DNA from 3 places in the Priestia sp. J2 genome. Region 2 is predicted to be linked to each of the others. Evidence: riboswitches for the same ligand, from Rfam matches in the RefSeq annotation. Region 2 holds a riboswitch; each other region holds the start of a gene.

Region 1 (3,237 bases), 1.5 Mb from region 2:
TGCCAAAAGTGCTGCTTCCATTTCTTGCACATATTTTTCACCGTGCTGTTTGACTGCATGAGTATAAAGTTCTTCATACGTCCATACGTTCACGTCAAGGGATGAACCCTCCATTCCCGCAGCGTACTGCCTAGCAGCTTTATTATAATGTTTTTTTACATTCAAAGCCGCTTTGTCAGCCGATTTCAACAGCAGATCTGTTACTTCTTTAAGAGAGCGGTTTAACATAAATAAATTAAATAATACAACGGCAGAGTGCGGAACTTGAACGGAATACTCTTCTTTTAAATCTTTTTGTATCAGTACCGTAGGAGGTGGACTCGTTTCATCTCTTACTTTTTCGCAAAAATCAACGTTTAGTTCTATTTCTTTTGTTAAATAAGAAGCTAGTAAATTAGCATTTAAACCAGCTAGCGGTTCCCCTACATGAGTTTCTTTTCCATAACACAAAAAGCTTGGCATGATCTTGCCAATCGATCCTGAGTACACATAGTTCGTTTGATCACCAGGATAGCGGCTGAATACTGGTTCTGCATTTAGCATGAGAGAAAAATCCAGCTGATGTTTGCACGCAAGTTCTAAAAGAACAGGCACTGCTTTTCTCATTCCGAGCGAATTTACTTCTTCATCCGGTACCGACAGAAGCAGGATGTTTCCGTCAAACTCTCCGTTGCATGCTCGTTCAATCATACTGATATGCAGAGCAATACCTGCTTTCATGTCCATCGTTCCTCGGCCAAAAAGCCAGTCTCCTTTTATCATATCTTTTTGTACGTGCGCCGGAACTTGTTCCATATCATTATAAAAAGTACTCGTTAACGTATCAGCGTGAAAAGCATCCTTTTTCCACTGTCCATAATCTTGTACATCCACTACGTCGTAATGACTGACTAATACAACTGTTTTATTCGTATTTTTTCCTTCAACAAAAGCTGTGACAATCGATCGCCCGTCTCCTGTTGAATGAAGCTCAACTTGCTCGTTTTTTTGAAAGTAAGGCAGCTTCAATAAATACGACGCTATCGATTCAGCCATTTCCACTTCTGCCATCGTTCCTGTCACGCTAGGTATAGAAACCAATTCGCTTACAAGCTTCTTTAACTGTTCTTTTGTTTGATACAAAGATGTTTTGTTCGACATACCCTTCATCTCTTTCCTTTTTCTAAATTTTCCATCAAACAAAACGATTCGTCAATCCCTTTGACAGAGACCCTTTCATTCTATCCCTATGTATCATAGTATGCGCTTCCTTGACGCACATGATAAAAAAAGAGTGCGCGGCTAGGGCTAGCACCGCACACTCTTTTTTTTACTTTTCGTCATCTTCTAAAAAGTCTAGGATACGATCAATAAGCTGTTCGCTTCCTGCATCGTTTCCATGTTCAAGAGACATTTCCATTTCAATGCTCCTTTCATAAAATATTCTTGTTTTATAACATACCACAATTCATTTCGAATGTAACCTTTAATTTGTGTAAAAATTTCGACAATTTATGATTAATTTTAAAACCTAGTGAGTAATGATTATACCCACCAGATTCTTCAATTGTCAAAAAACATGCTTTCTATTTAAAAACACTAAAAAAATAGAGGCGCGAGCAAACTTCTTCTATAAAAGACAGCCTACTCGCTCAAGCTTGGAACAGCATGATGAATAAATTTCTAGTTCATTTGCTTTTTGTACATCTTTAATATCTATGCCTACAGCATATGTACGAACATGGTTTTCGACCACAATTTCATAAAATGTTTCTAATTCACGATAAGCTACTTGATAATGCTTTCCTAATAATTTTACGGCTTCCTTTAATGCTTTCTCTCCTGTATGTGCTGCAACTGCTGTATGACTCATAAAACCCTCTCCTTTTAGAAAAATAAAAAAAACTCATTTTGCTTTGATGCAAAATGAGTTTTTCACCCGTTTTATCACCCAAAGCACATGCTTTGCTGGTAGGAGCACCTTACATTCGTAGGTTGCTGTGGAGTCAAAGAGCCAGATCTCTCGTCCACTCGTGATAACTTTTTTAATTTAAAGTTTATTTTATCAAACAATTCTATCCGCGTAAATAGAAAAATAAAAATATTTTAATTTTTTTGGTAATGGAATGAATTCAAAAAGTCAAAGCTTAGATTAGCAAAATAAGAAGCTGCTACAAGTAATGCCTCTTCATTTAATGAAAAAGAAGGGTGGTGCCATTCATATTCTCCAGCCGTACCCATCCATACAAAAAATCCTGGTACACGCTGCTGATATACGGCAAAATCTTCTCCTCCAGGCGATTGTTCAGCTTCTACGACTTGATAACTAAGATTCTCTGCAGCGTTAATAACCAATTTTTCCAGCGTATCATCATTGTTTACTACAGGAAGATACGGATACCATTTAACGTCTACTGAAGCCCCGAAAGCTGCTCCAATCCCTTCAGCAGATCGTTTCATAAGAGCCGGTATTTTTTCTCTCGCTTCTTCTTGAAAGGTACGCACCGTTCCTTCAAGCGTTACTTTGTCAGGAATGACGTTCCACGAGCTCCCTCCGTGGATTTGAGTTATGCTGACAACAACATTTTGAAATGGGCTGAGATTACGGCTGACAATGGTTTGTAAACTAGTAACAATTTGACCAGCAGCAGCAATCGGATCTACTGTTTTTTCTGGAATACCTGCGTGACCGCCTACTCCTTTGACGTCAATTTCAAAACGATCAACACTTGCCATTAAAGGTCCCGATTTGACACCAATGGTTCCTACAGGAAGATTCGGTTTGTTATGCATCCCAAATATCGCTTCTACTCCTTCGAGCACACCTTTTTCAACGAGCATTTTTGCCCCAGAAGCCGTTTCTTCGGCCGGTTGAAAGATAAATCGAACCGTACCGCAAAGCTCCTGCTGACGCTCTTTGAGAAGAATGGCTGCTCCGATTATAGAAGCCGTATGAAAATCATGTCCGCATGCGTGCATAACACCGTTCACTTCAGAAGCAAATGGCAGATTGGTTTTTTCTTCAATTGGCAGCGCATCAATATCAGCTCGAATAGCGATAGTAGGTCCCGGCTTTCCTCCCACAATTTCCGCTACTGCTCCCACGTCTAAATGGAATGCATCCGCTATAGAAATATCGTAGTGCTTTAACCACTTTTTAATACGTTTAGTTGTTTCATATTCTTTCATTGAAAGCTCTGGAAACCGGTGCAGCTCACGGCGTATGTCTATTAGCGTATTTAGTAGTAATTGATCTGT
Region 2 (3,237 bases):
CACCCAAACCTTTAACATTTGAATGACCACTTCGCGCTGTTCTTTCGTAAATCCCGTTTTCGCTGCGCCTATCCCAATAATAGAAGACGTAGTGACCTGTGTAAGCGGTACTGGCAAACCAAACAGTGAAGCTGCTGTAACAAGAGAAGCACCAGTACCTGAAATAATGCAGCCTTCCCCTACAGAATAGCGAGTAATTTTTTTTCCGTTTGTTTCAATAACTCGGCCTCCTAGTAAAAGAGCTCCGAGTGCCACCGCCAATCCTCCTGCTATGACACCCGTTGTAGCATCCATTAACCCAGCTCCTACTAGAGGACCGACAGCATTTGCCACATTATTCATTCCAGCTGAGAAGGCTTCAAAGAATCCCGTCGCTATAACTAAAATCGTTAAAACTCTTTTCCACTTTCCCTCTGCTTCTTTTTTATGCGCTCTGCGTTTTATCACTTTCCCAATCAAAAAAGCAATGACAAATGAAACTAGCGGAACAATAATCCAAAAAGACATGACAATTAAAAGTTTTTCTACATACAGAGATTGATAAGCTACTCCTACTCCAACAACTGAGCCAACTGTTACTTCACTTGTTGATAGAGGGATACCAATCAAATTCGCGAAAAAGAGTGACAGCGTTGCAGCAGCCAGAATGATAATAACTAATTCTACTGACAGCAGTTTTTCAGGTATGATACCTGAACTGATGGTTTTTACCACCTCACCGCCTCCGGTAACAGCTCCGAGCACAATTCCTACAGCACAGATGAACAGGGCCACTCTTCGCTTTTTAATTGCACCGGAGCCGTATGAAACGCCCATAGCAGCTGCTGCACCGCTTGCCCCAATATTCATTGCAAAAAAAAGCGCAATGATAAAGGCAACATATAAAAGCATCATTTATTCAGCTCTTTCGTATTTAAGATTCGTGTAATCCGCACTCAACTTTTTGTGTACCTGCCCATCTTCCTGAACGTAAATCGTCTACATTATAGGCAGGTGCGGTACAGGGCTCACAGCCGATACTTGGGTAGCCTTGATCATGAAGTTTGTTGTACGGCAAATCATGCTTATACACATAGCGCCAAATTTCTTTCCATGACCAATGAATTAACGGACAAACTTTCACCTTCTTGAATTTCTCATCTTTATTAAAATAATTCGTGTTGGCACGAGACTCAGACTGCTCGCGTCTCAAACCAGAAATCCACGCATCATAAGGAGCAAGGGATTCTCTTAGCGGAATGATTTTTCGAATTTGACAGCATAAGTTAGGCTGACTCTTCCAAAGCTCATCTCCATGTTTTTCAGCTTGTTCTGCAAGAGTTAAATCCGGCTTTTTCATATGAATACGTAAATCAGGGAAGCGTTCTTTAATTGCATCAATCACTTCATATGTTTCTTTAAAATGAACGCCTGTATCTAAAAAGACAATTTCAGCGTCTTTTTTCACTTTTGAAATTAAATCAATTAACACGATTCCTTCGATCCCAAAGCTTGACGCATAAATAATTGAATCTCCGTAGGTATCATACGCCCACTGCAATGCTGAAAGGGCTCCTTTTGTTTCATCTTTACTGTCGAACTCTGGAAATGTATCGCTCCAGTTTTCGTACGTATATAAGTCTGCCATTTTCTCCACTCCAATTCTTAGTTATCCGCGTTATCCAATAAAAAAAGACGGTTTTACCCACTAGAATTGGATAAAACCGCCTCTAGTGTGTCTAGTCAGCGAAACTATTTAATTCTTACTTTACTTCGGCGTGTTCAAAAATTTGTTTTAAGTCGGGGTTTACAGTCATTGGTTTCCCTTCTCAAATTATCGCTTGCGCTATATCAAAATAAAAAGTCTTCCGTATTGAAAGACTGGGTAGGCAATAAATTTTCACCTTATCTTTCAAAATGATACACACTTTGCTGGAATTAGCACCTTGCTAAGCAGGTTGCCGGGGTTCAGCGGGCCAGATCCCTCCACCACTCTTGATAAGCATTTTTTAAAAATTTTAGCATATTTAGAATATTTGTCAACATTAAAAATCATATATCCGATAAGAAAACTATACTTTAAATTCACAGAAATATCTATACTTTTATTTAAAACAACATATGTAAATTTAACCCAAATGTGAACATATCAGTTTATAAAACGCTTTCTTTTTTCTCCAACTTTTGATGTTCTCTTGCTAAATAAAACGCAAAATCTCTCTATAAAATTAATAGCGGATTTATAAGCTTTACGGATAATTCACCCACATTAGCACACATTACAGATAACACTGACTGACAGATAGGAGCTATATAAGATGGAGAGACAACCCTTTCAATTAGACGATACAATTAAAAATAATGTACGAACATATTTACAGCAGATTTCAACTGAAGCCTCTAATTTAATTAAACATTTAGACACGAGTGATCATTGTATCCTATGTGATTTTGAGGAGATGAGAAGGTTATTTCAAGATGTTCAAGCTACGGCCGCCTCTTATTACTTGCGTCATTACTTATCGCCTTATACATTTGAATACGCTGCTCTGTCCCTAGCTATTCATAACCTCTCTGAGAAACGTCACGGCGCTTTAATTGTCATTGAACGGGAACAAAATGTTGATCCTCTTATTCAAAAAGGAATGCCTATTCAAGCTCCTGTCAGCGCTACGCTAGTTGAGACACTGTTCTATCCAGGGACACCCTTACATGACGGAGCTGTCCTAATTAGAAATAATCAGCTTATTTCGGCTGCTAATGTTTTACCTCTCTCGTCTATTATTTCAACGAACAAAAAATTGGGAACACGTCACCGTGCAGCCATTGGAATGTCAGAAAAATCGGATGCATTAATTTTAGTTGTATCTGAAGAAACAGGCAAAATTTCGTTTGCGCTTGATGGAAGCCTCTACCCTATTCACTCCAGCAAAAATATGATTTAAGAGCCCTTTCCTAATAAGCAGCCCTATCTTGACTTCTATATCCTTTCTCTTTAATATATTTCATAGTTTTTACATACTATAGATACGGGTGATGCATATGGCAATTTTAAAATTTGAACATGTAGGCGTTCAAGTAAAGGATATAGAAAAATCTATTGAGTTCTATACACAAAAGGTGGGATTAGAGCTCATCGAAACACTACCACATACCGATCCGTCTTTGAAGCTAGCTTTTCTAGGTTTAGAAGGCAATGTAATCGTAGAGTTAATTCAAGGGTATAACTCAAGCTTACCTAATGAAGGTAAAGTTCAT
Region 3 (3,237 bases), 1.6 Mb from region 2:
GAAAAAAATGACTTTACAAGTTGAGTATTACAATATATTATTTGTGACTAGAATTTCAAGAATTTTTTGAGAAGGTGTGCGATGATGAAACAATTTGAGCAATCGGAACTATTAAAAAGTTTACCAAAACAATTTTTTGCATCACTTGTAGGCAAGGTAGGAAAAGTAATGGCCCAAGGGCACGACGTTATTAACTTAGGGCAGGGAAATCCTGATCAGCCTACTCCTTCACATATTGTAGAAACACTCCAAAAAGCAAGTGCTAATCCTATGCATCATAAATATTCTCCATTTCGGGGGCACCAGTTTTTAAAAGAGGCCGTTGCGACTTTTTATAAACGAGAATATGGCGTTGATGTGGATCCTGAAAAAGAAGTAGCTATTTTGTTTGGCGGGAAGGGTGGACTTGTAGAAATTCCGCAGTGCTTATTAAACCCTGGAGATACGGTGCTGGTTCCGGATCCTGGATATCCTGATTACTGGTCTGGAGTAGAGCTTGCAAAAGCAAAGATGGAAGTGATGCCGCTCACGGCTGAAAATCATTTTCTGCCCGTATACGAAGAGATAGGTGAACGTGCTAAAGAACAGGCAAAGCTCATGTTTTTAAACTATCCGAATAATCCTACCGGTGCAGTGGCAACAGCAGAATTTTTTGAAGACACCGTGGCGTTTGCTGCCAAGCACGATATTTGTGTGGTACACGACTTTGCCTACGGAGCCATTGGATTTGATGGTAAAAAGCCAATCAGCTTTTTACAGACTCCTGGTGCAAAAGAGACGGGAATTGAAATTTATACTCTTTCTAAAACGTATAACATGGCGGGATGGCGAGTTGGATTTGCTGTAGGAAATGAAAGTGTAGTAGAAGCTATTAATCTTCTTCAAGATCATATGTATGTCAGCCTCTTTGGGGCGGTTCAAGAGGCAGCAGCGGTAGCTCTGTTAGAATCTCAACAATGTGTGAATGATTTAGTTAAGCGCTATGAATCTAGACGCAATACCTTTATTCAAGGGCTTCAAGAAATTGGTTGGGACGTTACATCTCCAGCGGGTTCCTTTTTTGCATGGCTAAAAGTTCCTATAGGATATACTTCTGAACAATTTTCAGATTTACTTCTTAAAAAAGCCCACGTTGTAGTGGCACCTGGAGTAGGCTTCGGAACATATGGTGAAGGCTATGTGCGCGTAGGACTGCTGACGGATGAAGAGCGCATGAGAGAAGCTGTATCTCGAATAAAAAAATTAAATTTATTTTAAAAACGCATTGACAATCCTTTTTGAGTTGGCTTAATATGTAAGAAGTTAACGAGATTAATAACCGATAAATCCTAGCGGTATTTTTTATTTAGTATATAATCTACGAATTTAATTTAAATAAATAGCAACTTTCTTATTAAGAGTAGGTGGAGGGACTAGCCCGATGAAGCCCGGCAACCGACTTAACGCATGTTAAGCACGGTGCTAATTCTTGCAGCAGCAGCTGAGAGATAAGAAGAGCAACGAAAGCCTCTTCTTAATCACAGAAGAGGTTTTTTTTATTAACGATATTAAACAGCAAGGGAGTTTTTAGCATAATGAGTGAAATCGTTGCAAGCTACTTACTACATGACAATAAAGGAAATTTTCATAAAAAAGCGGAAGGAATTGCTTTAGGACTAACCGTCGGCTCATGGACAGATCTGCCGCTTTTAGATCAACAGCAGCTTCAAAAGCATAAAGGGCGCGTCGTATCCGTAACTGAGCTTCAAGACTGCGAACGTGTTAACGGATATTTAGGCGGAGAGGTTAAGCAGGCTATTGTCAAAATTGCTTATCCAACTGCCAACTTTTCAAGAGATTTACCGGCTATTTTAGTTACGGTTTTCGGAAAACTATCACTTGATGGAAAAGTGAAATTATTAGACTTGGATTTTCCTGATGAATTATTAGCTGAATTCCCAGGACCGCGCTTTGGAATAGAAGGTATACGAGAGAAACTAGGCGTTTATGACCGTCCGCTTGTGATGAGTATTTTTAAAGGCGTGATTGGAAGAGACATGACGTACTTAACAACTCAGCTGCGTGAGCAAGCGCTTGGCGGAGTGGATTTGGTTAAAGACGACGAGATTTTGTTTGATAGTGAACGAACACCTTTTGAAACTCGCGTTACAGAAGGAAAAAAAGTACTGAATGAAGTATACGAAAAAACGGGACACCGCACGCTGTATGCTGTTAATTTAACGGGACGAACGTTTGAATTAAAAGAAAAAGCGAGAAAAGCAGCTGAGCTAGGAGCCGATGCTCTTTTATTCAACGTATTTGCTTACGGGTTAGACGTACTGCAGGCACTTCGAGAAGATGATGAAATTAACTTGCCGATTATGGCACACCCAGCTGTTAGCGGAGCGCTTACGCCATCAGAGTTTTACGGTTTTTCAAATTCATTACTGCTTGGAAAACTATTGCGCTTAGCCGGAGCGGATTTCTCACTGTTTCCATCACCATACGGAAGCGTAGCGCTTTCTCTTGAAGATACGACAGGCATTGCCTACGAATTAACGCGTCCTGTGTACAAATATAAGCAGACTTTCCCGGTTCCTTCAGCAGGAATTCATCCTGGAATGGTACCGCAGCTTGTGAAGGACTTTGGAATCGACAGCATTATTAATGCAGGAGGCGGAGTTCACGGTCATCCAGACGGCGCTATCGGAGGAGGAAAAGCATTCCGTGTGGCGATAGATGGAGTACTCTCTCATCAAACGCTAGCCGAAAAAGCGGAAGAATCAAAAGAGTTGCAAAAAGCTTTGCAACTATGGGGAACAGTAGAGGTGAAAGCATGACATCGTTAAAAATCTTTTGTGACTTTGATGGAACAATCACAAATAGCGATAACATTATTGCTATTATGAAACAATTTGCTCCTCCGGAGTGGGAAAGTATTAAAGACGACGTGCTAGCACAGCGCGTCTCCATTCAAGAAGGAGTAGGGCAAATGTTTGCCTTGCTTCCCGTGGAATTAAAGGAAGATATTATTTCTTATATTTTAGAGACGTCTGCTATTCGAGATGGATTTGATGATTTTATTGCCTATACAAAAGAGCATCATATTCCGCTTTATATTGTAAGCGGAGGAATTGACTTTTTTGTAAAACCGCTTTTGGGAAATCGAGTTGCAGAGGAAATGTTCTACTGCAACGGATCTGATTTTTCCGGTGAGCATATTTCCATTACGTGGCCTCATACATGTGATAAACAGTG

What was found. A riboswitch is a leader RNA that binds a small molecule or an ion and turns the genes downstream of it on or off. The one in region 2 is predicted to bind S-adenosylmethionine.
Region 1: it holds a riboswitch for S-adenosylmethionine, as region 2 does, so the genes downstream of both, LJY09_RS05900 (hypothetical protein) here and LJY09_RS24420 (phosphoadenylyl-sulfate reductase) in region 2, are expected to answer to the same signal.
Region 3: it holds a riboswitch for S-adenosylmethionine, as region 2 does, so the genes downstream of both, mtnW (2,3-diketo-5-methylthiopentyl-1-phosphate enolase) here and LJY09_RS24420 (phosphoadenylyl-sulfate reductase) in region 2, are expected to answer to the same signal.

The regions. Positions count from the first base shown of each region.
Region 1 is NZ_CP086208.1:1,155,116-1,158,352, reverse strand. It holds gene LJY09_RS05905 (M20/M25/M40 family metallo-hydrolase) at 1-1,140, opposite strand, end outside; gene LJY09_RS05900 (hypothetical protein) at 1,610-1,852, opposite strand; SAM riboswitch class I at 1,921-2,022, opposite strand; gene LJY09_RS05895 (amidohydrolase) at 2,086-3,237, opposite strand, start outside.
Region 2 is NZ_CP086208.1:4,709,751-4,712,987, forward strand. It holds gene LJY09_RS24415 (sulfate permease) at 1-894, opposite strand, end outside; gene LJY09_RS24420 (phosphoadenylyl-sulfate reductase) at 914-1,627, opposite strand; SAM riboswitch class I at 1,882-1,984, opposite strand; gene cdaS (sporulation-specific diadenylate cyclase CdaS) at 2,298-2,924, shown strand; gene LJY09_RS24430 (VOC family protein) at 3,022-3,237, shown strand, end outside.
Region 3 is NZ_CP086208.1:1,206,350-1,209,586, forward strand. It holds gene LJY09_RS06140 (pyridoxal phosphate-dependent aminotransferase) at 85-1,257, shown strand; SAM riboswitch class I at 1,388-1,494, shown strand; gene mtnW (2,3-diketo-5-methylthiopentyl-1-phosphate enolase) at 1,575-2,819, shown strand; gene LJY09_RS06150 (2-hydroxy-3-keto-5-methylthiopentenyl-1-phosphate phosphatase) at 2,816-3,237, shown strand, end outside.